Linked DNA regions of Skermanella sp. TT6. The main gene of each other region encodes a partner of the protein of the gene in region 2 in a complex. Links are inferred from orthologs where the notes say so. Each region holds a gene or a part of one and is shown on either strand. Other genes may lie near its edges. The genes, in order: accD and accB.

What was found.
Region 1: the proteins of accB (region 2) and accD are in contact, whole or in part, in a solved structure (PDB 8UXZ), measured with the Escherichia coli proteins. The link is inferred for Skermanella sp. TT6 from one-to-one orthologs.

What each region holds. Positions count from the first base shown.
Region 1 is NZ_CP067420.1:4,550,929-4,557,364, reverse strand. Bases 3,638-6,436 are described here. They hold accD (acetyl-CoA carboxylase, carboxyltransferase subunit beta), read left to right. Parts: upstream 3,638-4,405; coding sequence 4,406-5,467; downstream 5,468-6,436. Other genes in these bases: IGS68_RS21215 (bifunctional folylpolyglutamate synthase/dihydrofolate synthase), read left to right, coding at 5,406-6,436; trpA (tryptophan synthase subunit alpha), read left to right, coding at 3,638-4,277. Outside these bases: IGS68_RS21250 (LLM class flavin-dependent oxidoreductase), read left to right, coding at 1-83; IGS68_RS21245 (FitA-like ribbon-helix-helix domain-containing protein), read right to left, coding at 561-791; IGS68_RS21240 (DUF1150 family protein), read right to left, coding at 990-1,208; IGS68_RS21235 (Hsp20 family protein), read right to left, coding at 1,358-1,834; trpB (tryptophan synthase subunit beta), read left to right, coding at 2,146-3,357; more of trpA, read left to right, coding at 3,354-3,637.
Region 2 is NZ_CP067420.1:4,149,437-4,161,108, reverse strand. The notes cover bases 4,157-6,879. They hold accB (acetyl-CoA carboxylase biotin carboxyl carrier protein), read right to left. Parts: upstream 5,888-6,879; coding sequence 5,426-5,887; downstream 4,157-5,425. Other genes in these bases: IGS68_RS19365 (MarR family winged helix-turn-helix transcriptional regulator), read right to left, coding at 6,568-6,879; aroQ (type II 3-dehydroquinate dehydratase), read right to left, coding at 5,889-6,353; accC (acetyl-CoA carboxylase biotin carboxylase subunit), read right to left, coding at 4,157-5,413. Also shown: IGS68_RS19395 (methyl-accepting chemotaxis protein), read left to right, coding at 1-1,440; IGS68_RS19390 (sensor histidine kinase), read left to right, coding at 1,608-3,104; IGS68_RS19385 (CatB-related O-acetyltransferase), read left to right, coding at 3,217-3,993; more of accC, read right to left, coding at 4,073-4,156; more of IGS68_RS19365, read right to left, coding at 6,880-7,131; hmpA (NO-inducible flavohemoprotein), read right to left, coding at 7,401-8,630; IGS68_RS19355 (HAD family hydrolase), read right to left, coding at 8,996-9,616; maiA (maleylacetoacetate isomerase), read left to right, coding at 9,744-10,382; IGS68_RS19345 (DsbA family protein), read right to left, coding at 10,461-11,228; IGS68_RS19340 (M48 family metalloprotease), read right to left, coding at 11,345-11,672. UniProt on the Escherichia coli protein: This protein is a component of the acetyl coenzyme A carboxylase complex; first, biotin carboxylase catalyzes the carboxylation of the carrier protein and then the transcarboxylase transfers the carboxyl group to form malonyl-CoA.

The DNA.
Region 1 (6,436 bases), 400 kb from region 2 along the record:
TCAGCGGCATGGTCTTCGACCACGCCGCCCGCTTGCGGTCCTACGAAATCGTGGCGGATGCCTTTGGCAATCTCCGCTCCTGACCAAGGCTGACGGCGGGGCCGCCATAGCAATTACGAAAAGCCCCGACCTCCCCTCCATGTCGGGCCCATGGCCCGATAACCGGTCACCCGGGGCGTGGCTGTCGGCTGCCGCTTCGCCATGAAGAAACTGAACGTTCGGAAAGTTTCATTCGCGGCGGATCGGCGCCCCGCGCCGGTGACAACTCTAGCCGACTTACTGGCCCGGTTCCCGGGCCAGGGCTGCTGCCCGCGGTGCCAGACGCTTCGTCGGCACGATGTCCTGGAACAGATCCGGCAACAGCCGGGGAAGGGCGTCATATTGCTCCCGCACCATGAAGCCGCGAGAGAAGGCCTTCCAAGCGGCGTTCAGGACCTCCGGAACGACAAGGTCCGGAGCCAGGCGCGCAGTGCCGCCGGCGATCAGGTCGGCCGCATCGCTTTACCCTTCCTCCTCGACAAACCACTTGAGCGCGACGCTCGCATCGACGATGACCGCGCTCACCGTTCATCCCGTCCTTCGCGCACCAGATCCTCGGCCAACGGCCTGGATCCGGCCGGCGTAAGGGTGCGCAGGTGTGCAAGCTCCGAGAGGACGCGGTCGGGCCTGTAGGCAGCTTCCGCCAGGATGGAGCGCAACTCCTGCTCCAGCGATGTGCCCTTGGTCACCGCCATCCGCTTGAGTCGCTCGACGACCTCGTCCTCGATGTTCCTGATGATGACCTGTGCCATAACCCACCACGAAGAGGTTGATAGCATGCATGCTATCACGGCATCGGCCATTATCGATCATGATGGACGCGAAAGACGGCACTGCGCGCTGGATGACGGCGGAAGCAATCTTCCCGTGACGATGCCTCCGCCGGCCCGGACGCCGGCGGTGCGCGCCGCATGACGGGGACCGGCGCGGCGCCGGCGTGCGCCAGCGCGTCAGTGGACGCTGACGGGCTCCAACTCGTGCTGGCGCACGGCCGCGAAGGCGGCTTCGCGCTCGGGCATCACGGTCAGGGGCGTTCCGTCGGCGGCGTGGATCGCGTAGCCGGTGGAGCCGTCGACGTCGACCACCTTGATATAGGCGAGGTCGTTGACGCCGAATGCCACGAAGTCCTGGCTGGAGATCTGGCGCAAAGAGTTCGGGCTGATATTCATGATCTCAGGTCTTTCTGTAACGAACTGCAACGAAACTGTCCGGCGGGCGCAGCCCGCATTCCCGACTGGAGAAAGCGCGGCCCGCGATCATCTCACAACGGGTCGGGCCCGTGTTCTACCAAGGACAACATGCCGCGGGGCGATTTGTGCTAACGCCCCGTCTCGGGCGTCACGTCGATCGTGCGGGCGGTGGCGCCGTCGTCCGGCCCGCCGGCCGGCTGCTGGATCGCGATGGTCCGCACCTTGGGTTCCGGGATCGGGCGCTTCAGGTCGATGTGCAGCAGCCCGTTGTCCAAGGTGGCGCCGACCACGTCGATCCCCTCCGCCAGGACGAAGCTGCGCTGGAACTGGCGCGCCGCGATGCCGCGGTGAAGATAAATGCGTGACTTGTCGTCGGTCTGGCGGCCCCGGATCACGAGCTGGTTGTCCTCGGTCTGGACGGTCAGGTCGTCCATGGTGAAGCCTGCCACCGCCAGCGTGATGCGCAGGCCGTCCTCGCCGATCTGCTCGATGTTGTAGGGCGGATACCCCTCCGCCGAATTCTTCGAGATCCGGTCGAGCGTCCGCTCGAACTGGTCGAAACCCAGCAGCAGCGGGCTGTTGAACAGGGACAATCGTGTCGTCACGCGGCATCCTCCTCCAGTGAGCGAGTAGCTATGCGGGCCCGGAACCGGCACCCCGGCGGCAGCCCCGGCCGGCGCTGCCTAGATCCCTAGATGGGGAACGGGCCGCCGCCGGGCAAGGCTGCCCTGCGTCGCGCCCTTCTCATGCGTATCTTCCTTTAAAAACAAATGACGCGCGGCTATGGTGGCCGCTCCCGGAAGGCACGAGAGTTATAGCAGTGACATCTCCGACCACCAACAAGCCGACTTCCACCATGTCCGCCGCCCCGGCCGCGTCCGGCGACGGGCAGCCCGGCGACCAGCTGGGTAGCGTGATGCAGCGGCTGAATACCTACCGTTCGGGTCCGGACGAGCACGGGCACTTCGGCATCTATGGCGGACGCTTCGTCGCCGAGACGCTGATGCCCCTGATCCTGGAGGTCGAGCAGGCCTACAACGCCGCCAAGGTCGATCCCGCCTTCAAGGCGGAGCTGCGCCATTACCTGACGCACTATGTCGGCCGGCCCAGCCCGCTGTACCATGCCGAGCGGCTGACCGCCCGGTTCGGCGGCGCCAAGGTCTATTTCAAGCGGGACGAGCTGAACCACACCGGCGCCCACAAGATCAACAACTGCATGGGCCAGATCCTGCTGGCCAGGCGGATGGGCAAGCGCCGCATCATCGCGGAGACCGGGGCCGGCCAGCACGGCGTCGCCACCGCCACGGTCTGCGCCCTGTTCGACCTGCCCTGCACGATCTACATGGGCGAGACCGACATCGAGCGGCAGAAGCCCAACGTCTTCCGGATGAAGCTGCTGGGGGCGGAGGTCAAGCCGGTCAGCTCCGGCTCGCGCACCCTCAAGGACGCCATGAACGAGGCGCTCCGCGACTGGGTGACCAACGTCGAGGACACCTTCTACATCATCGGCACGGTCGCCGGCCCGCACCCCTATCCGGCCATGGTGCGCGACTTCCAGTCCGTCATCGGGGAGGAAGTGCGGGAGCAGATGATGGCCGCCGAGGGACGGCTGCCCGACAGCCTCGTCGCCTGCATCGGCGGCGGCTCCAACGCCATGGGCCTGTTCTACCCGTTCCTGGACGAGCCGACCGTCCGCATGGTCGCGGTCGAGGCCGCCGGCCACGGCATTGAGACCGGCGCCCACGCCGCCTCGCTGACCGGCGGGCGCCCCGGCGTGCTGCACGGCAACCGCACATACCTGCTCCAGAACGAGGACGGCCAGATCACCGAGGGACACTCGATCTCGGCGGGCCTCGACTATCCCGGCATCGGGCCGGAGCACTCCTGGCTGCACGACGTCGGCCGGGTCGAGTATATCTCCGCCACCGACAACGAGGCGCTGGACGCCTTCCAGATGTGCTCGCGCCTGGAAGGCATCATCCCGGCGCTGGAGCCGTCCCACGCGCTGGCCGCCGTCACCAAGCTGGCGCCGACCCTGCCCAAGGATCACCTTCTGGTGATGAACCTGTGCGGCCGGGGCGACAAGGACATCTTCACCGTGGCGGACGCCCTGGGGGTCAAGATATGAGCGCTGCCATCGACCATGGCGACACCGCGGCGGCCATGGCCGCCCAATCCGGCCAAGATCGTTCCGGCCAGGCTCCGTCCAGCCGTGCCGCCGACAGCGGGCGGCTCGCCGCCCGGTTCGAGACCCTGAAGCGCGAGGGGCGCGGCGGGCTGGTGACCTTCGTCAGCGCCGGCGATCCCGACTACGCCACCAGCCTCAGGCTGGTCCAGGGCCTGCCGGGGGCCGGCGCCGACGTGATCGAACTGGGCATGCCCTTCACCGATCCCATGGCCGACGGCCCGTCGATCCAGGCCTCGTCCCTGCGGGCGCTCAAGGCCGGCATGACCCTGCGCGGCACGCTGCGGCTGGTGGAGGAATTCCGCCTGACCGACGCGGAGACGCCGATCATCCTGATGGGCTATTACAATCCCATCTATGCCTACGGCGTCGAGCGCTTCCTGACCGACGCCCGGGCCGCCGGCGTGGACGGCCTGATCGTGGTGGACCTGCCGCCGGAGGAGGACGTAGAGCTGTGTCTGCCGGCGCTGGCCGCCGGCGTCAACTTCATCCGGCTGGCGACGCCCACGACCGACGACCGGCGCCTGCCGGCCGTCCTGGCCAATACCAGCGGCTTCATCTACTACGTCTCGATCGCCGGCATCACCGGCGCCGGCGCCGCCACCGACGAGGCGATCTCCGCCGCCGTCGAACGGCTGCGCCGCCATACCGACCTGCCGGTCGCCGTGGGCTTCGGCATCACCACGCCGGCGGCCGCCGCCTCCGTCGCCCGGCTCGCCGACGCGGCCGTGGTCGGGTCGGCCATCGTCAACCGTATCGCCGCCAACCTGGACGAGAACGGCTCGCCCGCTCCCGGACTGGTCGACGACGTGCTGGCCTTCGTGCGAACCCTGTCCGACGGCGTCCGCGCCGCGCGCGGCTGACCTCGGGGCATCCGCCTCCAGGTACGCTTTCCAGGCAAGCTTCCCAGGGAACGGCCCACAAGCATCCAGCCTCCCGAGCAAACCGCCTCCAAGCATTCAGCCTCCACGAACGGCGAAGACCCCGAACCATGAACTGGCTTACCAATTTCGTCCGCCCCAAGATCCGCGCGCTCTACACCAGGAAGGAAGTGCCGGACAATCTCTGGCACAAGTGCGCCAACTGCGAGGCGATGATCTTCCACCGCGACCTGGAAGAGAACCTCCACGTCTGCCAGCATTGCGGCTTCCACATGCGCCTGGATGCCGACAAGCGCCTGAAGATGCTGTTCGACGACGACGACTACCATGTCATCGAGCTGCCCAAGGTGCCGGTCGATCCGCTGCGCTTCCGCGACCAGAAGCGCTACACCGACCGCTTGAAGGAAGCCCAGGCCAAGTCCGGCAAGAACGACGCGATCCAGGTCGCGCACGGCAGGATGGGCGGCATCCCGACCGTCATCGCAGCCTTCGACTTCGGCTTCATGGGCGGCTCCATGGGGATCGCGGTGGGCGAGGGGCTGCTGGCCGCGGCACGGCTCGCCGTCCTCCAGGAGGCGCCGCTGGTCGTGGTGCCGTCCTCCGGCGGCGCCCGCATGCAGGAAGGCATCCTGTCGCTGATGCAGATGCCGCGCAGCACCATCGCGGTGCAGATGGTGAAGGAGGCGGGGCTTCCCTACATCGTCGTCCTGACCGACCCGACCACCGGCGGCGTCACGGCCTCCTTCGCGATGCTGGGCGACCTGCACATCGCCGAGAAGGGCGCGCAGATCGGCTTCGCCGGCGCCCGCGTGATCGAGGACACCATCCGCGAGACCCTGCCGGAAGGCTTCCAGCGGTCCGAATACCTGATGGAGCACGGCATGGTGGACATGGTCGTCCACCGCAAGGACCTCAGGGCCACGCTGGTCCGGGTGCTCGACCTGCTCGGCCGCCCCGGTCCCTCCGCCGAGATCGTCCCCCTGCCGAAGCCGGAGGCCGAGGCCCCCGCCATGACGGCGAAGGCCGCCCCGACGGAGGCCGAGCCGTTGGAAGCGGTCGAGCTTGAACCGGCGTCCCCGGCGCCGGCGCAACCCCAGAGCGGTGAGACAGTTGAGCCAGCCCCCAACGGCGCCGCAGCCGCCGTCACTCCCGGCGATCGTCCCGAGCGGTGAGCGTGCCGACCCGGTCCTGGACCGGCTGAAGCACCTTCACCCCAAGGTCATCGACCTGTCGCTCGGCCGGACCTTCCGGATGCTGGAGGCCGTCGGCAGCCCGCACCTGCGGCTGCCGCCGGTGGTCCATGTGGCGGGGACCAACGGCAAGGGATCGACCATCGCCTTCCTGCGCGCCTTCCTGGAGGCGGCGGGCCGGCGGGTCCACGTCTATACCTCGCCCCATCTCGTGCGCTTCCACGAACGCATCCGGCTGGCCGGGGACCTGATCGCCGACGACCACCTCGCCGCCATCCTGGAGGAGTGCGAGGCGGCGAACCGGGGCGAGCCGATCACCTATTTCGAGATCACGACCGCCGCCGCCATGCTGGCCTTCTCCCGCGTGCCGGCCGACGTGCTGCTGCTGGAGACCGGGCTGGGCGGCCGGCTCGACAGCACCAACGTGGTCGACCGCCCGGCGGTGACGGCGCTGACCCGCATCTCCTACGACCACATGCAATTCCTGGGGCCGACCCTGTCCGCCATCGCGGGCGAGAAGGCCGGCATCATGAAGCCGGGCGTCCCCGCCGTCGTGGCGCCCCAGCCGGCGGAAGAGGCCATGGCGGTCTTCCGCGCCCGCGCCGCCGCGATCGGCGCCCCGCTCCACGCCGCGGGGGAGGATTGGACGGTCGCGGCCGCCGGCGACGGCTTCCGGTTCGAGGGACCCGGCCGACGCGCCGACCTGCCGCTGCCGGCGCTGCCGGGCGCCCACCAGATCGTCAATGCCGGGGTGGCGCTGGCCTGCCTCGACCATCTGCCCGGCCCCCGGGTGCCCGACGCGGCGGTGGTGCGCGGACTGGCGGAGGTCTCCTGGCCCGGCCGGCTCCAGCGGCTGACCCGCGGCCCCCTGGTGGACCGGCTGCCCCCGGGATGGGAACTGTGGCTGGACGGCGGGCACAACGATTCCGCCGGCGAGGTGCTGGGCGCCCA
Region 2 (11,672 bases):
AAGGACTTCCTGCTGTACGGCGACGTCGGCGTGATGGGCGCCCACAAGAAGGCGTTCCGGGAGTTCGAGTTCGGCATGATGGACTCGGGCCTCGACGCGCCGACCCAGGAGGCGCTGGTCACCCTCGCGACGGCCTATCGCGCCGACCTCGCCGCCCTGGTGGAGCACCAGGGCAAGCTGGTGCAGGAGGTGGCGGCGTTCAACACCGCCCTGGCCGCGATGCCCGGCCGGTTCGCCGGCCTGTTCGACTTCGCGAGCGCCGGGATGGAGGCGGCCCGGACCGACAAGGACCATGTCCGCGACGCGACCGGCCGGACGGGGCTGATCGCCGGGGCCGGCATCATCGTGCTGTTCCTCCTGCTCAGCCTCGTGCTGGTCCGCAGCATCACCAGGCCCCTGCGCTCCATCGAATGCGCCATGCAGCGTCTGGCGACCGGCGACCGGTCCTCCATCGTGCCGGGGGCGATGCGCCGCGACGAGATCGGCGCCATGGCGCGGGCCATCGAGGTGTTCCGGAGCAACGCGGAGGAAATGGAGCGGCTGAAGGCCGAGGACGAGATCAAGGAGCGCCGCCGCAAGGAGGAGTTCGCCGCCCGCCTCGCCAGCCTCGCGAGCGCATTGGAGTCGGAGGTCCAGTCGACCGTCACGGCGGTGATCGAGCAGGCCGCCGGCATCGCCGAACTCGCGGAGCGGCTGAGCGCCGCGGCGCGGCGCACGGGCGAGCAGTCGGCCGGCGTGGCGGAGGCGGCACGCGACGCGACGGCCAACGTGCAGACCGTCGCCCTCTCGACCGAGGAACTGGCGACGTCGTCCCGGGCGATCGGAACCCAGGTCGCCGAGGTCATGGACATCGTGAAGCGGGCGGTCGGGCAGGGCGAGCAGACACGGCAGGTCGTGGCGAAGCTGGCCGACGCCGCGCGCAACATCGGGGATGCGGCCAAGCTGATCACCGGCATCGCCAGCCAGACCAATTTGCTGGCCCTGAACGCCACGATCGAGGCGGCGCGCGCCGGCGAGGCGGGCAAGGGATTCGCCGTGGTCGCCAGCGAGGTGAAGGTCCTGGCGACGCAGACGGGGCAGGCGACCGATCGGATCAGCGGCCAGATCGTCGCGGTCCAGGGCGCCGCCGAGACCGTCATCTTCCATATCCACGAAGTCCAGGAGGTGATCAGCCGGATCGACGCGATCGCCGAACGGATCGCCGGGTCGGTCACCGACCAAGGCAGCGCCACCGAGACGATCAGCCGCAACGCGACATCGGCCGCGAACGGAACCGGCGAGGTATCCCAGCGGATCACCGCGGTTTCCGAGGATGCCAGCGAGACGCGCGGGCTGGCGCTGGTGCTCGACAACAGCGCCGTGGTGGTCTCCACCCAGGTGAAGCACCTGAAGGAACGGCTGAACCAGCTCCTGAACGAATCCCGCAGCCTCGACGCCTGAACGCCCGGGCAGTCGGGTGAATATGATAAACTTTAGCTTAACTTAATTGGGATCAACTGCCCGATACCGTTGGGGTCGATTTCCGGCAGCAGGACCCGGGCGGCGCCAGCGTCCCGGAGTCCCGCCGGGACGGACGGCTCATCCGGACCGGCTGCGGACATGTGGGGATGATGGCTCGCCTCTTCGACCGGCTTTCCTTCCGGCAGGCCCGCAACACGGTCATCATCGCGCTCCTCCTGGGAATCGTCGCCAGCGGGCTCGATCTGGTGGACGATGCCCACCGAGAGCGGGAGGTGCAGGGCCGCACGTTGGAGGAGGTCACCCGGATCATCGAGGAGGCCGCGGCGAAGGCCGCCTACGATCTGGACTCGTCCCTGGCCTCCGATGTCCTGAAGGGCCTGCTGAGCTACCAGCCGATCTTCCAGGCGCGGATCCAGGACGAGTTCGGCGCCAAGCTCGCGGTGCGCGAGCGTCCCCTGGTGGAGTCCCGGCTTAGGCTCTTCTCGGAATGGCTGTTCGGAACGTCGCTCGACATCACCGTGCCGCTCTATTACGAGCCGGTGAACCGGCCGCGGCTGGAGATCGGCAAGCTCTACGTCGCCGTCGACAGCCACATCGTCGCGACGGCCTTCCTGGAGCGGGCGCGCTCCACGCTGATCAGCGGCCTGTTCCGCAACCTGCTGCTGGGGCTGCTGCTGACCGCCATGTTCCATATCATGGTGACCAAGCCGATCCTGGCGATCAGCAAGGACTTCACCCGGATCGACGCCCAGTCGCCCGGCAGCCACCTCGTCGAGGTTCCGCCCGGCCACGACGCCGACGAGATCGGGCTGCTGGTCGGCAGGACCAACCAGTTCCTCAAGGCGTTCGACGCGTCGCTGCGCGAGCGGGCGCGCTATGCCGACGAACTGCGCGGCGCCCTGATCCGCGCGGAGGAGGGGAGCCGGGCCAAGTCCCAGTTCCTGTCGACCATGAGCCACGAACTGCGCACGCCGCTGAACGCGATCATCGGCTTCTCCGAGCTGATCCGCGACGATCCCGCGTCGGTGGCCAGGGGAGCGATGCTGGGCGACTACGCGCGCGAGATCCACGGGAGCGGCAACCAGCTGCTCCAGATCATCAACGATCTGCTCCACCTGACCGAGATCGACGCCGGACGGCACGCCATCTACCCGGAGATCCTCGACGTCCGGCACATGCTGGAGGCTTGCGTCCGCCAGATGTCCGCGACGGCCCGCGAGCGCAAGCTGACCCTGACCGTCGGCATCGAGGCCGGCTGCCCGGCCCTGAGGGCCGATCCGCGCGCCGTCCGGCAGATCCTGCTGAACGTCCTTTCCAACGCGCTGAAGTTCACGCCGGAGGGCGGCGTCGTGACGGTGGATGCGGCACCCGTCGGCGACCGGGTCGTCCTCACCGTGGCGGACACCGGCATCGGGATCGACCCGGTCAACCTGCCGCGCGTTTGCGAGCCGTTCTGGCAGGCCGAGCCGGTCCTGTCGCGCCGGTACGGCGGCACCGGGCTGGGGATGCCGCTGGTCCAGGCCCTCGTGGACCTGCACGACGGCACATTGCGGATCGCAAGCGTCGTGGGAGAGGGAACGACCATCGCGATCGAGCTGCCGGCAGCAATCATCGCCCGGCCGGTCAGTACGGCCCGGGCATAACGGAGCAGCCGGGAGTATACTCGGCTGCATGCGCCCATAAACTCTTTGTAAAGCTGAAGACTTCCATAATCGAGGAGGTAATTCACATATGCATTGGATTTGAGGCGATATCATGAGTTTTGCGACTGTCGACTTCGGGACGAACCCCGCCGCTCGTCTGGCGACTCTGGGATTGAAGCTGCCTCAGACCCGCGGCGTCCTGGCGCTCAACCAGACCTCGTTCTTCGAGCCGCCGACCATGGTCCAGGCGCACATCGCATCGAAGACGGTCGTCCAGGTCGGCGCCTTCTGCTCGATCGCCGGGGGCAAGATCGGCAACGTGCGGGTCGGGCGATACTGCTCGATCGCGCCGGAAGTCATGATCGGGTCGAACGAGCATCCGGTCGATTGGCTGACCAGCTCGCGCGTCACCCATGTCGCGGACCTGCACGACTGGGCCCGTTTCTGCGCCCCGGACCGGGTGGACGAGATCCGGCGCCAGCGCGTGCCGTTCAAGGACGCCTGCAAGATCACCACGATCGGCAACGACGTCTGGATCGGGCAGGGGGTGTTCATCAAGGCGGGAGTCACCATCGGCGACGGCGCGATCGTCGCCGGCAGGTCCGTGGTGGTCAAGGACGTGCCGGCCTATTCCATCGTGGCCGGAACCCCGGCCACGGTGAAGCGCATGCGTTTTCCCGAGGCGACCGTCGAGCGGCTGGTCCGCCTGCAGTGGTGGCGCTACTCGATCTTCGACCTGTTCGGCCTGCCGTTCGACCGGATCGACGAGACCCTGGACGGGATCGAGGCGAAGGTCGAGGCCGGCGCGCTGGCCGAATACGCGCCGGAGAAGGTCACCATGGACCGCCTCCGCGTCCTGTTCGAACCGGCCGCCCAGGCCGCGGAGTAGATGTGCGGAGGGGCGGCGCCCCGCCGCCCGAGGCGCGCGCGACGCGCACCCTCCCCATGGGCAGCACTCCGGCCGACGCCTATTTCAGCTTCATCAGCTGTTCCAGCCAGTGGATGTCGTAGTCGCCGTTGATGAAGTTGGTCTCGGCGATGATCCGGCGGTGCAGCGGCAGGCTGGTGTCGACGCCGCCGATCACGAACTCCTCCAGCGCGCGGCGCAGGCGCATCATGCATTCGTTGCGCGTGGTGCCGTGGACCACGAGCTTGGCGATCAGGCTGTCATAGTGCGGCGGCACGCGATAGCCGTCGTAGAGCGCGCTGTCCACCCGCACGCCGAGCCCGCCCGGCGCATGGTAGCCGTCGATCCGGCCGGGGGAGGGGACGAAGGTCTCCGGGTGCTCGGCGTTCACGCGGCATTCGATCGCGTGGCCGTGGAAGCGGATGTCGTCCTGGGCGTAGCCCAGCGGCGCGCCGGTCGCGATGCGGATCTGCTCGCGGACCAGGTCGATGCCGGTGATCATCTCGGTGATCGTGTGCTCGACCTGCAGGCGGGTGTTCATCTCGATGAAGTAGAACTCGCCGTCCTCGAACAGGAACTCCATGGTGCCGACGCCGCGGTATCCGAGCTGCGCGGTGGTGCGGGCGGCGAGGTCGCCGATGAAGGCCCGCTGGGTCGCGTTCAGCGCCGGCGAGGGCGCTTCCTCGATCACCTTCTGGTGCCGCCGCTGGACCGAGCAGTCACGCTCGCCGAAATGGACGGCGTTGCCGTGCATGTCGCCCAGGAGCTGGATCTCGATATGGCGCGGCCGGGACAGGTACCGCTCCATGTAGACCTGGTCGTTGCCGAAGGCGGCGCGCGCCTCGCCGCGGGCGAGCTGGTAGGCCTCCCTCAGCTGGTCGGCCGAATAGGCCACCTTCATGCCCTTGCCGCCGCCGCCGGCCGCCGCCTTGATCAGCACCGGATAGCCGGTGCGCTCGGCGACCTCGACCGCCTCCTCCAGCGTGTCGACCGGGCCGGACGAGCCGGGCACCACCGGAAGCCCCAGTTCCAGCACCGTCTTCTTGGCGGTGACCTTGTCGCCCATGATGCGGATATGCTCGGGCGTCGGGCCGATGAAGGTGAAGCCGTGCTCCTCCACCATCCGGGCGAACTGGGCGTTCTCGGACATGAAGCCGATGCCGGGATGGATGGCATCGGCGCCGGTGATGGTCGCGGCCGTCAGGATCGCCGGGATGTTCAGGTAGCTCTCGCGGGCCGATGCCGGACCGATGCAGACCGCCTCGTCGGCGAGCCGCACATGCATGGCGTCGGCGTCGGCCGTGGAATGGACGGCGACGGTCTGGATCCCCATCTCGCGGCAGGCGCGGTGGATGCGGAGCGCGATTTCGCCTCGGTTGGCGATCAGAACCTTTTCGAACAACGGGATGGTCCCTTATTCGATGATCAGGAGGACTTCGCCGAACTCGACCGGCTGGGCATCCTCGACGAGAACCTGGGCGATCGTCCCGGCCTTCGGGGCCTTGATCGGGTTCATCACCTTCATCGCCTCGATGATCAGCACGGTCTGGCCGGCCTTGACCGTGTCGCCGACGCGCACGAACGGAGCGGCACCCGGCTCCGGCGAGGTATAGGCGGTGCCGACCATCGGCGAGGTCAGCGCCCCGGGGTGGCTCGACACGCCGAGGGCGGCCGGAGCCGATGTCGGGGCCGCAGCCGCCGCGGGGGCGGGAGCGGTGCCGGCCGGGGCATGGGAGAAGAACGCCGGCGTGCCGCCGCCCTTGGTGACCCGGATGCGCTTCTCGCCTTCGGCGAACTCGATCTCGGTCAGCCCCGTTTCGTCCAGCAGGCCCGCGAGCTTGCGGACCAGTTCACCATCGATGTCGAAAGTCGCCATGTCAGTTCCCGTCATTCATGTCGGCATCGATCAGCCGCGCCAACGCGTCCAGCGCGAGGAGATAGCCATGCGCGCCGAAGCCGCAGATGACACCCTTCGCGACAGGCGACACATAGGAGTGGTGGCGGAAGGCCTCGCGCCGGAAAACATTGCTCAGATGCACCTCGACAACCGGAAGCTCGGTGACCGAGAGGGCGTCCATGATCGCGACCGAGGTGTGCGTGTAGGCCGCCGCGTTCAGGATGATGCCGTCATGCTCGCCGCGGGCCTGCTGGATCCAGGAGACCAACTCGCCTTCGATGTTGGACTGCCGGAAATCGATCGCGATGTTCAGCGACTCGGCATGCTCCAGGCACAGCGCCTCGATGTCGTCGAGGGTCTCCGTCCCGTAGATGGCCGGCTCACGGACGCCGAGCATGTTCAGGTTTGGGCCGTTGAGGATCAGGACTGAGGGCTCGATCGCCAAGGGAAGCGGCTTTCCGGCTGCGGTTGCGTTGGCGCGTTTATAGCACTTGTCGATCCTTCGGCAATGGCCGCGGGGTGCCTGCGGCCGGCCTGCGGCGAAATCACCACGATTTCGAAGTATCCCGGCCGACCTGTGGCGGAAAAGCCGCGACGACGGCCGCGCGCCCGCATGCGCCGTTCAGCGCCCCGCATGCGGCTGCATCCGGGGCTTCCCCTTACTCCTCGTCCTGGGGGCCGTGCAGCTCCCGCGCCCGGGCATGGAGTCGGGCCAGCATGTCGTAGAGCTGGACGTTCTCCTCGGCTGTCAGCGATGCCAGCAGATGGGTCTGGAGGTTCGCCGCCAGGGGCACGATCTGGTCGTGGATTCCGCGTCCCTTGGCGGTCAGGGTGAGCACCGACCGGCGCCGGTCCACCGAGTCGATGCCGCGGTCGACCAGCCCGCCGTCCACGGCGCGGGCGACGGCCCGGCTGACCTGCACCTTGTCCATCGCGGTGCGGTCGCAGACCGCGTTGGCCGACAGCGGGCCGAACCGCGCCAGGACGGCCATGATCCGCCACTCCGCGACGGTGAGCCCGAATCGCTGCTCGTAAAGGCGGGCGAGCGCCCGGCTGACGGTGTTGGACAGCACCGATAGCCGGTAGGGCAGGTAATCCTCCAGGATCAGGGCCGGAGCGGCCGGCAGGTCGCGGGTCAGGTCCTCGTCGGGCTGCCTGGCATCGGTTCTCGGGTCCAACCGGTTCGCGGTCGCGACTTCCATCTCGGCAGGGTGAGCGGTCATGGGAAATTCCTTTGACAAGGTTTCACCTGCTGCAGGTTTCTTTTGCGCTAAATCCCGGCATTCGTCATCATGAACCCCGTGGAGGGGCTGGGTGCAAATGAAATCATTGGTCGTGGATAAGATTGTGCCTTAAAGAGTCCGGAAAATGAACATAATTGGCAGGCGATAGGTCCTCCAGGCGTAATCTTGTTGCGAATCCCTCGCACAAAGGCCGGTGCCGCGGGACGGCACCGGCCACAGGATCCGGGCACGGCACGGCGGCGCCGGGCTCAGGCGTAGAGTTCGTCCGCCGGACCGAAGAACTCGTAGTGCAGGCGGTCCCGATCCACGCCGAGATCGGTCAGCGTTCGGGCCAGCAGCCTCATGAAGGGCTTGGGACCGCAGAAATAGAAATCTGCGTCCGTGTGCGGCACGATCCGGCCCAGCCATTCCGGGGTGATCATGCCGGCATGGTCGAAGTCGCGGCCGGGTACGTCCTGCGGGCCGGGCTGCTCATAGAAGGTCACGGCCTTGACGCCGGGATGGCTGGCGGCGACCGCCCTGACATGGTCCTTCATGGCATGGTGGGCGCCTGATCGGGTTCCGTGGACGAACAGGGTCGGTCGCCCGGCGCCGGCGGCGACGATGCTGTCGAGCATGCTGACCATGGGGGTCAGGCCGACGCCGCCGCTCAGCAGGACCACCGGGCGTTCCGCCACCGGGTCGTCCAGGAAGAAGTCGCCGGCCGGGGCCGCGACCTTCAGCACGGTGCCGGGGCCTCCGTGGTCGTGCAGGTAACCGGAAACCAGGCCCGGCCCGGCTGCGGGATTGCCGGCCGGCGCCGGCTCGCGCTTCACGCTGATGCGGTAATGGTCGGTCCCGGGAGCGCAGGACAGGCTGTAGTTCCGGACCACGGAGCCGTGGCCCGGCAGGTCGAAGCGGAAGGTCAGGTACTGACCGGGTTTGAAAGCCATCAGGGCGCCCCCGTCGGCGGGCTTCAGGTAGAACGACTTGATGATGTCGCTTTCGGTCGTGACGCGGTCGATCACGAAGTCGCGGTAGCCGGTCCAGCCGCCCGGCTGGGCCACCTGTTCGCCGTAGATCACCCGTTCGCGGCCGATCAGCACGTCGGCCAGGAACCCGTAGGCTTCCGCCCAGGCGTCCATGATCTCGTCGGTGGCGGCGGGGCCGAGCACGTCGCGGATCGCCTGGAGCAGCGCCGTCCCGACATGGGGATAGTGCTCGGGAAGGATGCTCAGGGCCACATGCTTCTGGGCGATGCGCTCCACCATCGGGCCAAGCGCCTCCAGCCGATCGATGTTCTCGGCGTAGGCCAGCACGGCCAGTGCCAGCGACCTGGGCTGCGATCCGGTCTCGCCATGGTGGGACTGGTTGAAGAGATCCCTGATCTCCTCGTTCCGGAACAGGATCTGGTACATCCTGCGGGTGATATCCAGCCCCTTGTCCTTGAGCGCCGGGACGGTCGCCTTGACCACCTGGACCGTTTTCGCTGACAGCATGGGTCTTCCCTCCGTTCGAATGCGCGACTGATCGAAAAAACATACATGAGAAATACATGTTTTTGTCGGCATCAAAGAATGCGGCGGATTGTCATCGCCCGAACGCGCGAGTAGCCGGAACCGTTCCACGGCCGTCTGGCACGCTGATTGCTGGGTCAATCATAGGATTGCTCTTCTGGTAGAGCGTTCCTTCGTTCATCGTCATGACTGGGCTTGACCCGGTCATCGCTTGCAGGCTTCATCAGCGCCGCCATGCAGGGAGATACCCGGATCAAGTCCGGGTATGACGAAAAGGGGGCGCTTCCGCCTATAATTAAGCCTTTTGAGAAACACGCAACCATCTTGCCGGACAGCCGTGGAGCGGTTCAGAGCATCCCATACCGGGCCAGGTCCCTGCGCAGGGATCCGGCATCGGTGAAGCGGACCGCGTGCATGCCGACGTGCCGGGCGCCCTCGACGTTCTTTTCCACGTCGTCGATGAACAGCGTGTCACCCGCCGACAGGCCGTGGTCGTCCAGCAGGCGGCGGTAGATCGCGGGATCGGGCTTCAGCAGGCGCACCTCGCCCGAAACGACGATGCCGTCGAAGGCGTTCAGCACGTCGAAGCGCCGGCGCGCCCGGTCCAGCTTGTCCACCGAGAAGTTGGTGATGCAGTACACCTTTTGTCCGCGCCGCTTCAGGTCCCACACGATGTCGGCGGTGTCCGGGATGGGACCCGGCACCATCTCGTCCCACTCCAGGTCGTAAGCCGCGATCAGCTCCGCCTTTTCGGGATGGCGGGCGCTCAGTTCCTCGACCGCCTCCTTCCAAGGCCGCCCGGCGTCCTGCTGAAGGTTCCAGTCGGGCGTACAGACGGTCGCGAGGAATTCCTCCATGGCGGCGGTATCTTCCGCGAACAGCTTGCGGTACAGGTATCGGGGGTTCCAGTCGATGAGAACACCGCCGATGTCGAACACGGCGATGCTGGGGTCGGCAGATCTCGGCATGGAGTCGGGCCTTGTGATATTGAAGGGTGCGACCGTGCGGCCAGATGCGGATGCTGGGTGACTCGGTATACTAACAGATGCGCGGACGGGCGGCATCCCGCAACCGCGAAGGAGCGGAGTATCGTTAATGAAGCTTTTTGGTTATTTCCGGTCGTCGGCGGCCTACCGGGTTCGAATCGCCCTTAATCTGAAAGGGCTTGAAGTCGACCATCGGTTCGTCCACCTCCGCAAGGGGGAGCAGTCCGCGCCCGAATATGGCGCGCTGAACCCGCAGGGCATGGTTCCCCTGCTGATCGACGGCCCGCACGTCCTGACCCAGTCGCTCGCCATCATCGAGTACCTGGAAGAAACCAATCCCGAGCCGAGCCTGCTGCCCAAGCACCCGATCGAACGGGCGCGCGTACGCGCCATCGCCCAGGCGATCGCGTGCGACATACACCCGCTGAACAACCTCCGTGTCCTGCGCTACCTGGTCGGGCCGATGAAGGCTTCCGACGAGGCGAAGAACGAGTGGTACAGGCACTGGGTCGTCGAGGGACTGACGGCCCTGGAGCGGACCCTGACGCCGGCCGCCGGGACCGGCACCTTCTGCCACGGCGACCAGCCGACCTTGGCGGACGTATGCCTGGTGCCCCAGGTCTACAATGCCGAGCGCGCCGACATCGACCTGTCGCCCTTTCCGCGGATCATGAAGATCGTGTCCGCCTGCCGGGAGCTTCGCGCGTTCCAGGACGCCGATCCGGCCAAGCAGGCCGACGCCGAGTGACCGCCGGCCACCGGCGCCGGGCCCGTCCAGGGTTCGGTGCCGGCGGCGACGCGCTTCCCGCCGGGCGGTCGGCGCCGGTCAGCCGGCGCGCCCTGCGGCGACCAGTTCCTTCAAGCGGTCGAGGCCCACGGCCCCGGGGATGATCTGGTCCCCGACCACGAAGGCCGGCGTGCCGCGGATGTTCAGTTCGCTGGCGAGCCGCATGTTCCGCTGGAGCGTCTCCTGGATCTCCGGCGACTCCATGTCCTTCTTCAGGCGCTCCATGTCCAGCCCGACGGAATTGGCGATGCGGAAGATCTTGTCGTCGTCGAGCTGTCCGCGGTTCTCCATCAGCGCCGCGTGCAGGGCGTCGTACTTGCCCTGGCGGTGGGCCGCCAGCGCCGCCCGAGAAGCGGTCAGCGATGCCGGGCCGAGGATCGGGAACTCCTTGTAGACCAGCCGAAGCTTGCCGTCGGACTCCAGCAGACGGCGGACATCGGCATGGACCGCCTTGCAGTAGCCGCACTGGTAATCGAAGAACTCCACCAGCGTCACGTCGCCCTGGGGGTTGCCGGCGACCGGCGAGGCCGGATTGCGGAACAACTCCTCCTGGCGGCTGACCAGCGCGCCGCGCTGGGCCTCCGCCTGCGCGGCCTCCTGCCGCTCCTGGAAAGCCGTCAGCGATTCGACCAGAACCTCGGGATGGGCGAGCAGGTAGTCGCGCACGATCTGCTCGATCGCCGCCTTGCCCGCGGGCGTATCGAGCGCCGGCTGTTGGGCCTGCGCGCCTGTCGGTGGCGCGAGGCCGACCAGGGCCGACAGGGCGGCTGCGGCGAACAGGCGGGGCAGGAATGCTGGGCGGTGCATCAGGTGTTCTCCGAATGGGGCTTGCCGCACGATGGCGAATCGGGAGCGCGGCGACAAGCCCTCTCGCGGCCGGCTTTCCGACCTGGGGACCGGCTTTCCGGCCGGGGATGGGCGGATCAGCGTGTCGGCAGACGCTCGGTGGCGGTCCGGATATCCTGGGCGCGGATCCAGCCGGGCGATCCGGCGGGGAGCTGGTTCTCCGCCTTCTCCGCATGGAACCGCGCGACTGCCCGGTCGCCGCGCGCCATGGCCTCTTCGGCCAGGGCGTATGACAGCATGCCTTGCTGGTTCTCGCGGCCATAGACGGTGGCGATCAGGCGCCAGGTGAAGGGGGTGCGCGGCTCCTTCGCGGCCGCGGCCTTCAGGTGCTTCAATGCCTCGTCGAGCAGCGAGTCGTCGTTGGTCTCGACCAGGGCATGGGCCAGGGAACTGCGCAGCAGCGCC